Regions from separate parts of the Dehalobacter sp. DCA genome, predicted to be linked through region 1. Evidence: riboswitches for the same ligand, from Rfam matches in the RefSeq annotation. Region 1 holds a riboswitch; the other holds the start of a gene.
What was found. A riboswitch is a leader RNA that binds a small molecule or an ion and turns the genes downstream of it on or off. The one in region 1 is predicted to bind cyclic di-AMP.

Region 1 (8,909 bases):
GAGTGCCTCTTTCTTGAATGCCCTCATCTGTAATGACAATAATTTCGTCAGCATTTTTAATGGTACTCAGACGATGGGCAATAATAATCGTCGTCCGGTTATGCGATAGCTTGGACAGAGACTCCTGAATATAGCGTTCACTTTCGTTATCCAGTGCCGAAGTCGCTTCATCCAGGATTAATATCGGCGGGTTCTTCAAAAATACCCTTGCTATCGACAGTCGTTGTTTTTGTCCTCCCGAAAGCCGGACGCCCCGTTCACCGACGAACGTGTCATAACCGAGTCCCAAAGACATGATGAATTCATGAATGTTGGCACTGCGGGCAGCCTCGATGATTTCCTGGTCGGAGGCATTCGCTTTGCCGTAGGCAATGTTCTCCTTAATCGTACCGCTGAACATATAGACATCCTGCTGCACAATCCCAATTGTATTTCTTAAGGATTCCAGCGTGATATCCCGGATATCGTTACCGTCAATCGTAATGGTTCCTTCGGTAACGTCATAAAAACGGGGGAGCAGGGAGCACAGTGTTGTTTTTCCGCCGCCAGAGGGACCGACCAGAGCAACTTTCCTTCCGGTAGGAATTCGGATGCTGACATTCTGGAGGACATCATCATCGAGGTTGTATCGGAAAGAAACATTGGAAAATTCTATTTCACCTTTGACATTTTCCAGAGGCAGGGCGTTTGGTTTTTCAATAATATCAGGTTTTGTCTCCATAATTTCCTCAAAGCGTTTAAACCCGGCAAAACCCTTTTGAAACTGTTCGGTAAAATTAACCAGTACTTCCAGGGGCTGAACAAAGATATTGATGTAAAGCAGGTAAATGACAAGTTCCGTAAGTGTTAGTGATCCACCGGCAATGGACAAGCCGCCGGAGACAATGACAACTATATAAAGCAGCCCAGAAAAGAAGGAATTCCAGGCAAAATAACCTCCCATCATTTTATAGCTGCCGGCTTTGGATGCCAGAAAGTCCTGATTGCTTTTCCGGAATTTCATTTTTTCTGCTTCTTCGTTGGCAAAGGACTTGACCACCCGGATTCCGGCCAGACTATCTTGAAGGCTTGCGTTGACTTTGGCAATTTTGACCCGATTATCGAGGAAGACCGCTTTCATCTTGAGATTACGCTGAATACTGAAAATCACCATGATCGCCGTGACAGCGAGCAGGATAAGAGTCATCGGCACATTCAGCAGCATCAGCAAAACAAATGACCCAATAATTTTCAGGAAGGAAATAAAGATATTCTCCGGTCCGTGATGAGCCAGTTCGGAAATGTCAAAAAGGTCATTGACGAGTCTGGACATCAGCTCACCGGTATTGTTCTGGTCGTAGTAAGAGAAAGACAGACGCTGATAGTGCGTGAATAAATCTCTGCGCATGTCGGCTTCCATCCGGGCTCCCATGATATGGCCCCAGCAAGTGATAAAATACTGGCAAAAGTAGCGGATTATGTAGAGTGTCAGCAATGCTGCGCCGAAAAAGCCGATGCTGTGCAGGATCACTTCTCTGCCTTGAGTAAAAACGTTTTTGCTTAAGTGATTTAGGATTTGAGGGAAGGACAGATCGACGACGGAGACAATCACTGCACAAAGCATATCCGTATAAAACAACAGGCGGTAAGGCTTATAATAACGAACAAAACGATTCAGGATATTCATGCTGCAGAGCCACGCTTTCTAAAAATAAAGCCTGCAAACACTTGCAGGAATCTTAACTCTTTTCTCGGAACAGTATAGCATATTTCATTAAAAAGAAAAAATCAGGCGGATAAATTCCATTCTGCGGAAACAATGAAATTAATATTTCTGTCAGAAAATCAAAGGGGAAATGTGCTTTCTATAGAATATTTATGCAAAGTCATTAATAGATGCGCACGAAAAAATAGACAATCATAATGATTTCGGCACCGATCTTGACAGCAGTACCGCCAAGGACACCGAGCAGTGTACCTAAACCAATTTGGATTGTCTTCTTTAATTCCGTACCACGGATCAGTTCGGCTGCAATCGCCCCCAAAAACGGACCGAGAATAATACCAAGCGGTCCAAGAACGATCAAACCCAGAATGGTGCCGATCACTGCGCCCCAGGCTGCCTGCTTGCTTCCGCCGAAGCGTTTCGTTCCGATAGCCGAGGCAAAATAATCCACAAAGAACAGCAGGATTACGACCAGGGCCTGCAGGATGAAAAAGTAGGCATTTAATGTTGCGAAGCCTGTCATGAAGCCATAGGCCAGCATGCCTGCATAGATCAAAATGACGCCGGGCAAAACGGGAAGAACAGTTCCAACAATACCCGCAATAAAGAGAACAACCGCAATGATTAAAGCAATCATATCCATTCTTTCTTCCCTCCATTTTCAGATAGGATCATTCATATGTTCTATGATAATAACCAATGATAATAACCAATGAATTTGCTGCTTACCCGTATAAATATACTGGATTGGAAAGAAAAATTCAATTTTTCAGAACAAACAGCTCGGAGGTTATCATGCAAAAAACCAGACTTGTACGGACGAATCTAATGGTAGGAAGAATTCTATCCGGAGCACCAAAAGGACCTGTAAGCCGATGGGGACGTTTGATCAATTGGACCTATACGCTGGCTAAAGCCTTAAGTAGAAGGAAGATCAATCAAATCTCGATGGGTGAGGCCTTGCAGAGCGCAAGAGATTAGGAAGAAATTTGCAATAAAAATGATGCTAAAAGTTAACTATTAGCATCATCCCATTCGTTTTGATAACTCTTGCCAGTTGTTAATATCTGCGGGCACCAAGATAACTGGACGAATGCGCGCTTAGATTGGATATGACAACGCCGGTTGAATAATTAAAGGCGTGCACATATTGTCCTCCGCCAATATAAATACCGACGTGTGAGGCGCCCCGGGCATAGGTCGAGAAAAAGACAAGGTCTCCCGGCTGCAGCTCATCCCTGCCAACCGGGGAACCGGAAGCATACTGCGCGAAAGAGGAATGGGGAAGGGAGACACCGGCCGCAGCGTATACATAGCGGGTAAATCCGGAACAGTCAAACCCGCCGGGGCTTATTCCGCCATAAACATACGGGCATCCGACATAGCCCAGTGCATAATCGACGACATTCGAACAGCTGTTGGATCTGGAAGCAACCAGGATTGGTTTGGCAGTCGGGCCTTCGGCAATCACTTCAGTCACAGCGTCCTGGAGAATCGTTTCCTTGACAACTTGCTTTTCCGAATACTTGCCGTTACTCTGGACATAAGAATAGGTTACGGACTTCGATCCGTCACTGCCTGCCGTAATCACTTCTTTTTTGCCAAAGCCGAGCTTATAATCCTTCTTCGTGATGATATCATATTGGATTTTCTGGGTTTCCGTATATTTTCCCTGACAGATGACCGTAAGGGAGTTATGGTTAATCAGAGATTTCAAAACTTGTTCAGGTGACTGAATTTGAGAAAGCCCGGCGGTTGTTTTGGAGGATGTGACGTCTTCGGCGATCTTAACGGAAGTCACGACATTATCTTTCGTGGGTTTCACGTAATAAGCCTGAAATTCTTTTAAGACCTGATCAATATCTTCCGCATCCGGCAAAACGGCAATCACAGTACCATTGATGGCAAACTGATAGGCATCGTAGGGTTGATTAATCTTTTCTTCAACATTGTTTGGCCGCAGCGCAGAACGAAGATAATTGGCATTGCTGATGGTGATATTGGTATAGGCCATCTCGTAAGGTTTTTCTTTGGCTGCAGACGCCATAAGTGTATCTGCGGTATTTTGGTTAAAGACGAGTCCAAGTTGTTTTCCGTTGACAGAGACAGCGATGGCATTCATTGGGGCGGCAAGGTAACAGGCAAACGACCCGATTAATATCATAGTAATAAATAAACCACCGAGAAGGCGCGGTGATTTCCATGATATTTTTTTAAGGCAGGTCAAGGTAACGCGAATGATCTGCTTAAAATGCATCAAATTTTCACCTTTCTTAGCTTACGAGGTTAGTTGACGGATTCGGACCAAAGGTATAGGCCCTACGCAAAATGCGATTCACCCCAGAAAAAGAAGTTCCCCCGCTCCAGGCTGTCCTGGATTCAGCTCTTCATTTAGTTTATATTATAATACACAATTTTATTGTAATTCGACACATAATTAAAATATCCTGCCTTGGAACGAAAATTTATAACGCGGTGCAAAGCTACAACACCCAAGATATATAAAGGAAGGACGCCTCAATTTGTATTTGAGACGCCCTTCATAGGCTGTGTTTAGATACATTCCCTTATCACGAAGTCTGTTAGGAATGCTGATTCTACAGATCCACTTTTGGCAGCGTTGCAAAGCCTTTTTCCAGATCAGCATCGGTCGGAATATAGTCTGTCATTGTGCCGGCATTATAGCTCATATAAGCAGCCATATCAAAATATCCGGTGCCAGTCAGGCCAAACAGGATGGTCTTCTTTTGACCGGTTTCTTTACACTTGAGCGCTTCATCCATTGCAACCCGCAAAGCATGTGCGGATTCTGGAGCAGGCAGGATGCCTTCACAGCGCGCAAAGGCTGTAGCTGCTTCAAATACCTTGGACTGTTCAACTGCCCGGGCTGTCATATAGCCGTCATTGTACAGTTTGGAAACGATTCCGCTCATACCGTGATACCTGAGGCCTCCGGCGTGATTCGGAGAGGGAATGAACCCTGATCCGAGCGTATACATTTTGATCAGGGGTGTCGTTTTTCCTGTATCCCCAAAATCAAACGCATATTTGCCGCGGGTCAGAGAAGGGCAGGAGGCAGGTTCAACACCAATAAACTCGATATTGTTTTTGCCGCGGATCTTGTCACCCATGAAAGGTGCAACCAGACCGCCAAAGTTCGACCCGCCGCCGATACAGCCAATAATCATTTCAGGCTCAATGCCGTATTTGTCACAGGCAAGCTTGGTTTCTTCGCCGATCACGGACTGGTGCAGCAGGACATGGTCGAGTACGCTGCCAAGTACATAACGACAGTTTTCGGTTTTGACAGATGTTTCAATCGCTTCCGAAATCGCACAGCCAAGAGAACCGCCTGTGCCGGGGTTTTCAGCCAAAATCTTCCGGCCAATTTCCGTCGTGTCGGAAGGAGATGGAATGACTTTTCCGCCATAGGTTTCAATGACAGCTTTCCGGTAAGGCTTCTGTTCTGCAGATACCTTCACCATATAGACCGTTAATGGAATATTATAAAACGCACAGGCCATCGATAAGGCCGTACCCCATTGTCCGGCACCGGTTTCCGTTGTCAGTGAAGAAAGCCCCTGTTTTTTGGCGTAATAAACCTGGGCAGCTGCAGAGTTTAATTTGTGGGAACCTGAAGTATTCGTGCCTTCAAATTTAAAATAGATCTCTGCAGGTGTATCCAGCAGCTTTTCAAGATTATAGGCTCTCACGAGCGGGGAAGGACGGTACATCCTGTAGTATTCGCGAACTTCCTCAGGAATTTCAATATATTCGTCCGTGTTGTTCAGTTCCTGTTCAATCAGTTCATCACAGAAGATCGGCCGCAGATCATCTGCGGTGCAAGGCTTCATGGTGCCCGGATGGATAAAGGGCGGCGGGAGCTCTTTCATAACAGCTTTTACATTATACCAGTACTTGGGCATCTCTTCTTCAGGTAAATAGATTTTGTAAGGTATGCTTGTCATGGTCTTCATTCCTTTCCAAATTATTAATAACTATCTTTTAATTAATCTTCGATGAATAAACGAAAATCTATTAAAAAAAAGCCTTTATCCAAACTATCGGACAAAGACTTTGATCTCTGCGGTACCACCCAACTTGCGTTTACACGCCGCTTAAAACGTATGACGGACATACGCTCCATTCATAACGGGCGGAGTTCCCGGCCTGCATACGCTTACATCAATCATTCTTTGTAATCTCTGCACGGCCCTCATGAGTCCATTCACATCAGTGCTGTTACCGCTTTTCCACCGACTGCGGCTCTCTTGAAACAGCAAACATCATGTTACTACTCTCATTCTGCGGTTTAACAGTATCAAATATTGTTTAAATCTTAGCTTGAAATTAGTTTTTTGTCAAGAGAATGTAAGAACCCCAAAGTCAGGGAATTGTACCATTTTGAAAAAACGCAAAGTATGGTAAACTCTAGAGAAGTACGCGATACATTCTCTAACGGAGGAACTGTCAATGACACTTATGATAAACGAACTTGACCGGAGACGGAATCACTTGTGCGGCCTCATGGATCAGACCTTTCCTGAATGGGATGCTATCCTTATACTTGGTAAAGTGAATCAGTATTATTTTACAGGAACAATGCAGGACGGCATGCTTGTAATTCAAAAAGACCGGACCCGGCACTATTTTGTGCGCCGAAGTTATGAGCGCGCCAAAGCTGAATCGCCCCTGACAACGATCTATCCGATGGAAAGTTACCGTGATGCGGCCGGGATTATCGGATCTGAGCTAGGCAATACATATCTCGAGACAGAAATGGTGCCGATTGCCATGCTGCAGCGGCTGAAGAAATACTTCACGATGACAGACATCCATTCAGTGGACAAGCTGGTGCTGTCGGTCAGATCGGTCAAATCGCCCTATGAGCTCGAATGGATGGAACAAGCAGGGAAAAACCATTGCCGACTGCTGTATGAACTTGTTCCACAAATGCTCAGGGAGGGTATGAGCGAGGCTGATTTTGTAGCGGAACTTTTTACCGCCATGATCAAGATTGGACATCATGGGGTCAGCCGTTTTTCAATGTTTCAGACGGAAATGGTTGCCGGACAGATCGGTTTTGGCGAAAGTTCTCTTTATCCGACCAGTTTTGACGGTCCCGGTGGGGCATATGGCATGTGTCCTGCCGTTCCTTTGTTAGGCAGCCGGGAAAGAAAGCTGAAGAAGGGGGATTTGGTTTTTGTCGATATCGGTTTTGGCTGCAATGGCTATCATTCTGATAAAACCCAGGTCTATATTTTTGGAACCAAGCCTGATGCCGATGTCGTGAAGGCTCATCGTTCCTGTCTGGAAGTTGAACAACGTCTGGCCGCGAAGCTGATTCCAGGGGCGATACCCTCAGAAATCTATCAATCTGTCATGGGCACACTCAGTGAAGACTTCAGGAGGAATTTTATGGGATATGGAGAACGACAAGTCAAGTTTCTTGGTCACGGCATTGGACTTCATGTCGATGAGCTGCCTGTTATTACGAATGGTTATAATGCGGAGCTCACAGCGAATATGGTCGTCGCGCTCGAACCGAAAAAGGGTCTGCCCAACATTGGCATGGTAGGCGTGGAAGACACCTATGTGGTGAGCGCTGCCGGCGGCAGATGTCTTACGGGCGGAGGAACGGATATTATCGAGGTATAAGACTATCAAAGCATAGGATAGTATTTAAGAAGCTAGCTATAGTATTAGGTATTTTTCAACGGCGCAAATATCGTTATGGACGGCAAAATGGCCGGAAAGATGACTTATGTGTAAAAGGCTTATCTATAAATAAGAAGCAAGGATGTAAAATATGGAGAAATTACTTCAGGGCCTTATTCAATTTAAAGAAACGGATTTCCAGCAGCACAGGCAGCTTTTTGAGGAACTAGGGAATTCCCAAAGCCCGCACACTTTATTCATCGGCTGCTCGGATTCAAGACTGGTCCCCAATTTAATCACTGGGACATTGCCCGGAGAGTTGTTTGTCATCCGGAATATTGCCAATATCGTACCGCCTTACCGCAATACAGAGGAATACCTGGCCACTACTTCTGCAATTGAATATGCCATCAATATCCTTGGCGTTCAGCATATCGTCGTCTGCGGCCATTCCAATTGCGGAGGGTGTAAATCACTGTATGCCTCGGAGAAAGAAATGGAATCCATTCCGCATACCCGGAAATGGCTGGAGTTGGCTGGACCGGTTAAGGATAAAATAACAGCAATGGATATCCCGGAACAAGATATGGCAAAAAGGGAATGGATGACTGAACAAATCAACATTGTTGAGCAGCTCAAACATTTGTTAACTTATCCGTTTATCAGGGAAAAAGTCCTGAATCAGACGCTGACCATGGAAGGCTGGTACTACATCATTGAAACTGGTGAGGTCTTTCGTTATAATCGGCAAAACAGCGAATTTGAACTTGTGAATTAACTGCAAATCAAGTATTAGATGACGGTTTGATCCAGGAGTCAACGCTCGTATGATTTCCTGGATTTTTGGTATAAAAATGACCGATGGTAGTACAATCTTTTAAATAAAGATATAATAGGAAATACTAAGATCTGATATATGAAATAAAGAGGGAATTTAGATGATTGAATATGGCAAAATGCAGGAATTAAAAGTCGTGAAAACATCTCAAAATTGGCATATCCTGAATGCAAAGAACGATACGCAAAATAGTATATTATTACCGATAAGTCTGGCTCCAAAGGATATCAAAATAGGTGATAAAATCGAAGTGTTTGTGTATAAAGATACGAAAGAAAGGATCATGGCCACCATAAAAAAGCCAAAGTTGGTACTCGGTGAAACGGCAGCTTTAACTGTCGTCGATACCACAGAATTTGGCGCTTTCTTAGACTGGGGTCTGGAGAAAGACTTATTGCTGCCACTTAAAGAGCAAGTTGGTGAGGTCAAAAAAGGTGGTACCTACCTAGTGGGATTAGCGCTCAATAACAGCTATCAATTATATGCCACAATGAAAATATATGATTCGCTCAAAATAAACTCTCCTTATAAAGAGAATGACAATGCCCATGGCACTATCTATAACTTTAATCCTGAGTTTGGTGCGTTTGTCGCCGTGGATAATCAATATCACGGTATGATTCCAAATAAAGAATTGTATGGCAGCATCGCAATCGGTGATAAGGTCGACATCCGAATCAAGAAGGTAAGACAGGATGGCAAGCTGGA
Region 2 (8,909 bases), 720 kb from region 1:
GTGGACCAGCTTTTTTGGGGGACCCTCAATCATCTGAACCACTATTTTTTTGGTTCAACTTATGGGGAGGCGATCAAGTTGTAACAACTAATGAAAATCTATGAAATAATGAATATCTAAGAGCAAATTCTATAATTGAAGAGGAGATATGGATATGTTTAAATGGGAACTAGAGGTTTCAGATAACTTAAATCAAAGAACGGAAGGATTCAGCGCGTCGATTGGGATGAGCAAGGAAAGATTTATCAAGCTTGCCATATTGTCTCAACTGGAGGAAATGGAGATGAATATGGACGAACGTCGCAGAATTGCTGACCCGTCGGAGAAAAAAACACTTTCCCAAACCTATATCGAAATAGGTGATGAGGATGTTCCGGTAGGCCCGAAAGGAGGATACGACCATGTTAAAGTTAAGAGTTAAAACATTTTCTATTCTGCTTCTTGTTTTGTCCTTGATTCTTTTTGGATGCAGTTCCAAAAAGACTGAGCCGGTACAAAATGTTCCGGTCCAGCAGGATACCCAGACTCAAAAAGACAATCAAAGCCCGGAAAAAGAGCTTGGGCCGATTAAAGAGGTTGAACCTGAGCAAGTTCCGCGGCCGGAAGTCAAAATCGAAACAAAAGCCGAGTCCAGTGAGGAGCCCAAAACCCAGCCCAAGCCTGAACCCGATCAGCCAAGCAAGCCGGAGCAGAAACCTCCCGCCAAGTCCGGGTTATCTTTGTATAGCTTGGGGCATCAGGTTGAAGTCCAGAATAACGCTGCTAAAACAGACAAAGAGAAAGCCGCTTATGAAGTGACCGCCCGGTGGCTGGTAGAATTCAAATCTACCGATTATAAGAAGCTTGAGGCAATGTCGCAAATGCCGGGAAACAGTTACACGACGGCGAATTTCCAAAATTCGTTGGATAACTTTTTTCCGAATTTCAAATCGGAAAGCATCAAAAACAAGGATACCAGACAAGTGAAGTCTCTATGCCTTGACGATATAAGTTTTAATCAAATCCCCCAATTAAATAATCAGGAAGGGGCCTTCCTGAAGTTAACCATCGTCATCAATGCTGCGCAAAATGGGGGCAACTATTGGGTAAGCAAATATGAGGAAAGAATTATTTTGCTGCAGGTAAACGGAGTTTGGAAGGTCGATTCTGAAGAAAACACCCAGCTGAAGATATAGGGGGTATGCTTATGAATTTAATAGCCAAGGATGAGTTATATCAGTTCCGTAAATTCAACAACAAATATGAAAGGGAGCTGCGCAGCTCAGTTTACCAGGAAATTATGCCCGGCATGAGTTCCGGGGAGATTCTGGACGTTATTGCCGGCAATAAAAGCTTGATGTTCTCTATGTCTCTCAAGCAAATAAAAAGGCATAATGAGTATTTTGAGGGCGATATCGATTTCAAAAAGATGGCTGCAGCAGAAAATATTACTTACCCAGATAAAACTACTTTGATTGTCAAAACGACGCATGCTTGCAACTTGCATTGCCCGTATTGCTACGATGTGATGTTTCGCAAGGAGCTTGACTCGGAAGGGAACAAAATCACGCTGGAAGTGGTCAGGCAGATTTTAAAAGTGTTCAAAGACGTGAATGTCGGCACCTGGATATGGCACGGCGGGGAGCCTTTGCTGATCGGAAAAGAATTTTATGAAGAAGCAAACGCCCTGATTAAGCAGCAATTCAAGAAAGCCAATATTTGTATGCAATCCAACTTGACGCTTATTGACGATGAAAACGCCGCTGTGTTAAGGAAGTGGAACATCCGGCCAGGGTTCAGTTTCGATGGCTTAACAAACCATTTGACCCGGAAAAATACTAATCGGTTAATGCGGTCCATTGCCACGGCAGATAAAAACAAGGTCTTGGGCGGCGCCATCATGATCATTACGAAAGATAATATCCACCACATGATTGACGATTACGAATACTTTAAACGCTTAGGCCTGGGCTGCAAGATGAACCTCATCTTTGCGGCCCATAAAAATATGAATTCCTATACCCTGGACGGGAAAGTGGTTGCTGAGGAAATCTGCAAATTCTTTGACTATTGGATCTTAGACACTTATAGACCGGCTGATTCGGATCTGTGCGAGAGATATCTCATGGCCGCATTGGATGCCGGTGGTTCCTGCGCTTTTACGGATTGCGCAGGGAAGGATTACTGGTTTTCAACCCAGCCCGACGGTACGATTTATCATTGCGGCCGGGACTGGCCGGAGAGCGCTGCCGTGTCTTTCGGGAATATTTTTGAAATGGAATCGGTTCAGGATATCTTAAATCATCCCAACCATAAAAGATTGCGCGAGGGAACCCGGCGGATGCTGCAGCATTGCGGCGATTGTGATTATTTCTACAGCTGTCATAGCGGCTGCTACAATGACAACATCCAGTATGATTTGACCATGAATAAACCGGAGCCTGAAAATTGCTACACCCATCAGCACGTGATTAGCCATATCATAAGCGTTATTAATGAAATCGATTATGACGATATGCCGAAATATAACCCGAGATTCTTGAACTTTTTATTCAGGCATCAGTTCAGGAGCGCCAAGATGATGAAAAATATTTTAGAAGAATCTATTAAACGGATCGAAACTCCTGTCAACGCGGAAAACAAGCTGAGGGAGTTTCTCGTGATTTAAAGAGAGGTTGATATTCATGATTAATATCTTTAAGAAAAAACAAAAATTTGCCCCAAAGAATCAGACGCAGGAACTGTACTACTCAGTTCCTTTATTGTTTGATTATGGGTATATTCAGGAATTAATAAGGCTTAACAGCCAGGATAAGGCGAAGTATAAAATCCGCTCTGTATATAACAGTTTGCCTGTTACTTCCTATGCCAAATCAGGGCATGAACATGGCCGGTCGGTTAATTTGCAGGAAGATAGCGGCAAAATTCGGACTCTGGAAGATTTAAAGCCCTATATAAAAATGCTTTCGGAAAACGGGCTGGCGTTTATTTACCTGATGAATAATATCTCAACCGTTTCTCTGTATGACTTTGAATCAAATATTCCCCAGCTGAAGCAGTTTGTCGAGCATCTGGCGGATATCGGGGTGCGAAGCATTACTGTCGGAAGCCAGCTTCTTGCCGACTTTTTGAAAGAGGAATTCAGCGGGTTGGCAGTAAACGCTTCAACGATGATGGATATCCGGTCAATCAACCAGGCGAAGTATGTCAGGGAAAATCTAGGGATCTCCAATATCATTCCGGCTTCCGATCTTAACAAGAATTTTGCTTTTATCGAATCGTTCAAAAAGCTGCTGCCTGATGTTGGCTTGGAGTTGATGGCCGATGAGGGCTGCATCTTTTGTTGCCCGACCAAGAATATTCATTATGCCTTGTTCGGCAAGCAGGAAAACATCCATAAATGCAGCCCTTTGTTCCGGGAATTCCCCAAATTCATCTGCGATCAGATTACCTTTAAAAGTCCTGCAATTCAAATGGTGCTGAACAGGATTATTTACCCTTGGGAAATCCCCTACTACGAGAAAATAGGGGTTAACAGCATCAAGCTGGTTGGCAGGGATCATCCCAAGCCGGAATTGGTCAATAAAATAAAGGCCTATATGCTTGGTGTTACCGATCCGGAATACGCGCTGAATGAATTCTATAATACTTACAATTCACGTTTTATGAACAAAGTTTTCCATCCGTACGGAACGCTGAAAATGAAGGAAATATTCGAGTTTTTGCCCAAGCTAGATTATTTCATGGAAAAAAAGCCGCAATGCGCCGCCCAGTGCGGGGCTATATGCAAGTATTGTTTCAATAAAGCGGAACAGATCGAGAATTATGTTGCGGGGAAAGGACAGGCCGAGCCATTATCCTGTGCAGTAGGTGAATGATATGGCAAGAACGTTTTCCAGATTGAAAAAATTACTGTTTGCCTTTGTTTCATTAAGCATCCTGCATGCTTCAATAACCCAAGACCTGGTTCTTGACAACAATCATCCGGACCGGCCCAAAGCCAAGGAGGGCAAATACTCCAAGGCTTTGGGCCTTAAGTTTTCCTTGCAGCCTGAAAAAGCTTTCGCTTGGGTGGAATGGTCCTGGCCTAACTCAGGATGGAGCAATTATGGAAATTATGGGGCTTATACCGATGTCTACAACAATACTTACGGCAATTACGTGAATTGGAACGCCAATTACTCGAATGCCGGTGCTTGGGAAAACCATACGCAATGGGAGAACCATACCGAAACATGGAGCCAATATTCTAATTGGACAGCCTATTCCAATTACAGCAACTATAGTAATTATGGCGATTGGGGTGATTATGGCAATTATTCCAACTATAGCAATTGGAATAATTGGACACCGCCTCCATCGGTTGTGGCAAGCGTACAGGCCGTCGCCTTTCCAAACACAACAGTTCAGATTACAGCGACGACAACCGGGAGCACCACTTCCGTCAATGCGACCAATTCCTTAAATACAACAGTAATTGCCTTTACAAATAACGGAGGAAATACATGGGTGGGATCTTTTACTATCCCCGCCGGGACAACTGTTCAGCCGATATCTTTTTATGTTACTGCCAGCAATAGTTCGGGATCGAGCAATGCTGTTGCAATTACAAATGTAAAACATTTCCAAAATGTAATTACCCGGTAAATGGAAGCATCATTACTATTTGTGCCGCCACCGGCGCGGCTGAATGGAGGTTACTATGAATATCATGTTAAATAATTACTGCAACTTAAAATGTTCATATTGCTTTGCAAATTGTGATCGGAAGAACAAGGTCGATATTTCTGATGATAATTATGGATATATAATTGATTTCTTTAAGAAGTCGGCACATGTTGATTTAAGGCTGCTCGGTGGGGAGCCAACACTGCATCCGAACTTCGAAAAGTGGGTGAATGAGGGAATCTGTGATCCGTTTTTCCGGAGAATTCAGATTTTCACCAATGCTATTACTTTGGATAATGCCTTGAGCCGATCCATTGTGGATAATAAGGTGTCATTCTTGATTAATCTGAATGGGCCGGATGTAATCGGTGAGCATTTATATAATAGGACAATAGACAATGTAGAAAACCTGGTATTCGAATATCACAGAAAGAATATCGAACCCCAAGTTACTCTCGGCATTAATATCTTTGAGCCGGATTTTAAATATAATTATATTATTGAGCAAAGTAAGAGACTAAAACTAAAGACCATCCGGTACAGCATTACCGTGCCCTCGGATAATAGCCAGAAGGGCAGTCTTGAACATTATGAAAGTTTTGTTCCCGGATTAGCTGAGTTTTTAGACGATTGCCATAGAAACGCGATTTCTCCCCATGTTGATTGCAATAATCCGCCCAAGTGTATCTTTTCCGGTGAGCAGCTTGTAAATTTCATTTACTCTGGTTTTGATCTGATTCACAAGGGGATATGTTCGCCGGTTATGGATATACGGCCCGATTTGAGTGTCGCCCGATGTTTCGTTTTTGAAGATTATCTGAGTGTGAATATCAAAGACTTTAATACCGTTCAAGATGTGAATGATTTTTTTCTGCGTGAGATTGACAGTAAAAGATATAGTAATCCTCCGTTTAAGCAATGCCCCGGATGCAGGTTCTGGGACGAAAAGAAATGCATTGGAGGTTGTTTAGGGTATAGTGTCAGGGGGAAATCATCTGCATGCTGTGCCAGATAGCTTTCTGTTCTACAATTCTATCAACCAAATATTAACAGTTTAAATTGACATGTGGGTAGCTTAATGTTATCTTATAAAAGAAAGCTAGACTTAATTATTAACTTAATTAAAGAATTTTATAAGGTTAGTTTCGGTTGGAATGGTTATTACCATTTTCAAGAGAAGCGGGCTCTGGGGTGGGAGGCTACCAAATATTGGTATAGCTATCCACCTTTATTTATTTTTTTTAAGACAACAACTGAATATATTTATACGCTGAATCCGTTAGGAACGGGAGACCCAAATAATAGGGGTGAATCCAAAGCGGTTGCTTTGGTAGGGTTAAGCTCTTTCGACCCGAATCCGTCAGCTAATCTCGTAAGCGGTGGAAGAGAAGGTGATTGATATGCTTAATTACACCTTTAGTTAAGGTATATATTTTAGCATACGCTGCAGATACTTCTCTGCAGCTTTTTGTTTTATATACCACAAATGTTGAGGATGACAATCTTCAATGAGAATCTGAAGGAGGAATTAAATAATATGCAAAGAAATTTTAGGGATATAACCTTGTATAAAAATGTAACGGAAGAACAATGGCGGGATTGGCAGTGGCAGATTTCCAACAGAATAACAAGGATTGATCAATTGGAACAAGTGGTCAACCTTACCCAGGATGAGCGTCAGGGAGTGGCGGTAAGTCTTAAAAAATTACGTATGGCAATAACGCCCTACTATGCTACACTTATGGATCCAAATGACGAACATTGCCCGGCAAGGCGGCAAGCTATTCCAACGACTCATGAAACCAAAATCTCCAAATTTGACAGTAGTGATCCGCTGCATGAAACAGCCGACGCGCCGGTTCCCGGCCTTACTCACAGATATCCCGATCGCGTACTGTTGCTTATTACTGATCAGTGTTCAATGTATTGTCGTCACTGTACCAGAAGACGATTTGCCGGTCAGGAGGATAAGGCGCTTTCCCTGGATAATATCAAACGGGCAATCAACTATATTAAAGCGCATAAAGAAGTCAGGGATGTGCTTTTGTCGGGCGGGGATCCATTGTGTCTCTCTGATGACAAGCTGGAAGCAATTATAAAATTAATTCGGGAAATTAAACACGTGGAAATAATTCGCATAGGCACTAGAACACCGGTTGTCATGCCTCAGAGAATCACTGATAAGCTCTGCACAATGCTGAAAAAATACCATCCTATTTGGCTGAATACGCACTTTAACCACCCCAAAGAACTGACAGCTGAGGCCAGGGAAGCATGCGGAAAATTGGCTGATGCCGGAATACCTCTTGGCAACCAGTCAGTGCTTTTAAAAGGTATTAATGATTGCCCCTATATTATGCGCGATTTGGTGCAAAACCTTGTTAGATCCAGAATCAGACCATATTACCTTTATCAGTGTGACCTTTCAGAAGGAATAGAGCATTTCAGAACTTCGGTTTCCGTGGGGATAGAAATCATAGAAATGCTGCGGGGACATACCTCGGGTCTAGCTATTCCACAGTTTGTTGTGGATGCGCCGGGGGGCGGTGGTAAGATCCCGGTTAATCCGCAATATTTGATTTCATATTCTCCGGAAAAGGTCATTCTTAGAAATTTTGAAGGTGTAATTTGTACGTATACCGAGCCTGAGGATAAAACGCACCAGTGCCAAAAATGCGGCACGTGCGGTAAATTCAAGAATAAAGAATACCGTGGATTAGAAAAGTTATACAGAGGTGAACAAGTATGTTTGATCCCAAGCACAAACGTAAGACTCAACAAGAGGGAGGGGTTTCATGAATACAGATCAAGATAACTTCAAGAATCAATATATTAATATTTCAGATATAGACATATACGTAGATTATCACAATAAAAGGCTTAAAATATTGAGTCATTCTCTTCTGTCTGAGTTGATAATCAAAGAGATTGTTGATTATGCCAAAAAAGAAAACCTGGGTAAAATTATCGTGAATTGTCATAAACATCAGATAAATATCTTTGAGGAATGCGGGTTTGTAGCAGAGGGGGTTATCGACGGTTTTTTTCAGGGAGAGGATGCAACTTGTATGTCGCTTTTTCTTGACAAAAGACGCGAAAATTCACTCTATGAGGAGAAAGAAAACAGAATTATTGACTATTGCGTTAAGAATACCAATAGATTCGAGCTGACTAAGAATAAAAACTATACAATGAGGCAGGCCGTGCCGGACGATATTCCCCAGATGATTCAGCTTTTTCAAGCGGTATTTGAAACCTATCCAACACCAATTTTTAGCAGAGAGTATCTTCAAAAAGTCATGCGGGATCATGTTTTGTTTATGGTGGCGGAAGAAGAAAGGAAGATTATCAGTATTGCTTCGGCAGATCTGGACAAACAGCACATGAACGCTGAAATAACGGATTGTGCCACTTATCCGAAATATCAAGGCAGAAACATAGTAAGTGAACTGATATTCCAACTGGAAACGCACTTGAAACATAATGGCTTTGCTACAGTATATAGCCTTTCAAGAGCGAACAATCTTGGAATCAATCGGTCTTTAAGCAAGCTGGGGTATATGTATAGAGGAAGGCTTATCAACAACTGCAATATTTGCGGTGGTTTTGAAGATATGAATATTTGGATAAAATCATTAAATTAAGTAAATTATTGGACATTAACCTGTCATTGAAACCATCAATAACTGGCAAATGTCCTTTATTCATAAGTTTTATGATCTATAATGAGGAATTAGCTTGACCACGAAGGTTTGAGCATTACTTTATTTTTGGTATAATTACTAATGAGATATTTCGGTATTAAAAGTAAGTAGGAGGTTTTCTAATGGAAGAATGGAAAAGACAGATACTTGACGCGGTTAAATTCGGACGTGCAAGTTTAGCAAATGAATATGCCCGGGCAGCAATACAAAATCCAGAGAATAAGATTTCTTTTGGGGAATTTAGGTGTGGTAAAAAATACTATATGGGAGTTATCGCTAAAAACAATGTTGAGGCTCATTTATTATATCCCGACCCGAAGAACCGGCTCGAACTTGATACTGGTGATGTAATCGCAGTTAAATATGGCGATTTGTATATAGTAGGAATATTTACGCTTTCAGACGATGAGATTGGGATAAAGACGTTGACGAGTGTGGATTGTCAAGGGGAAGAAGATTTTGTTCAATTACGTAATGGTGGAGCTAACCATGTCGCTTTTCTTTTCCATGTTCCAAAGGATGAGAGCTAGCCTGATTTGCTAAAGGATCATATTAAAA

Region 2: another riboswitch for cyclic di-AMP. It lies ahead of ablA (lysine 2,3-aminomutase); the one in region 1 lies ahead of DHBDCA_RS03530 (C40 family peptidase).

The regions. Positions count from the first base shown of each region.
Region 1 covers NC_018866.1:741,293-750,201, reverse strand. The annotation lists gene DHBDCA_RS03545 (ABC transporter ATP-binding protein) at 1-1,666, opposite strand, end outside; gene DHBDCA_RS03540 (DUF456 domain-containing protein) at 1,869-2,348, opposite strand; gene DHBDCA_RS03535 (hypothetical protein) at 2,501-2,686, shown strand; gene DHBDCA_RS03530 (C40 family peptidase) at 2,766-3,869, opposite strand; cyclic di-AMP (ydaO/yuaA leader) riboswitch at 3,966-4,100, opposite strand; gene DHBDCA_RS03525 (TrpB-like pyridoxal phosphate-dependent enzyme) at 4,303-5,673, opposite strand; gene DHBDCA_RS03520 (M24 family metallopeptidase) at 6,179-7,363, shown strand; gene DHBDCA_RS03515 (carbonic anhydrase) at 7,515-8,141, shown strand; gene DHBDCA_RS03510 (CvfB family protein) at 8,302-8,909, shown strand, end outside.
Region 2 covers NC_018866.1:22,826-31,734, reverse strand. The annotation lists gene DHBDCA_RS00150 (hypothetical protein) at 155-421, shown strand; gene DHBDCA_RS00145 (hypothetical protein) at 402-1,175, shown strand; gene DHBDCA_RS00140 (radical SAM/SPASM domain-containing protein) at 1,187-2,647, shown strand; gene DHBDCA_RS00135 (U32 family peptidase) at 2,664-3,857, shown strand; gene DHBDCA_RS00130 (hypothetical protein) at 3,859-4,626, shown strand; gene DHBDCA_RS00125 (radical SAM protein) at 4,682-5,662, shown strand; sodium ion sensor (DUF1646 type) at 5,795-5,848, shown strand; cyclic di-AMP (ydaO/yuaA leader) riboswitch at 5,906-6,042, shown strand; gene ablA (lysine 2,3-aminomutase) at 6,185-7,462, shown strand; gene ablB (putative beta-lysine N-acetyltransferase) at 7,443-8,291, shown strand; gene DHBDCA_RS00105 (hypothetical protein) at 8,474-8,881, shown strand.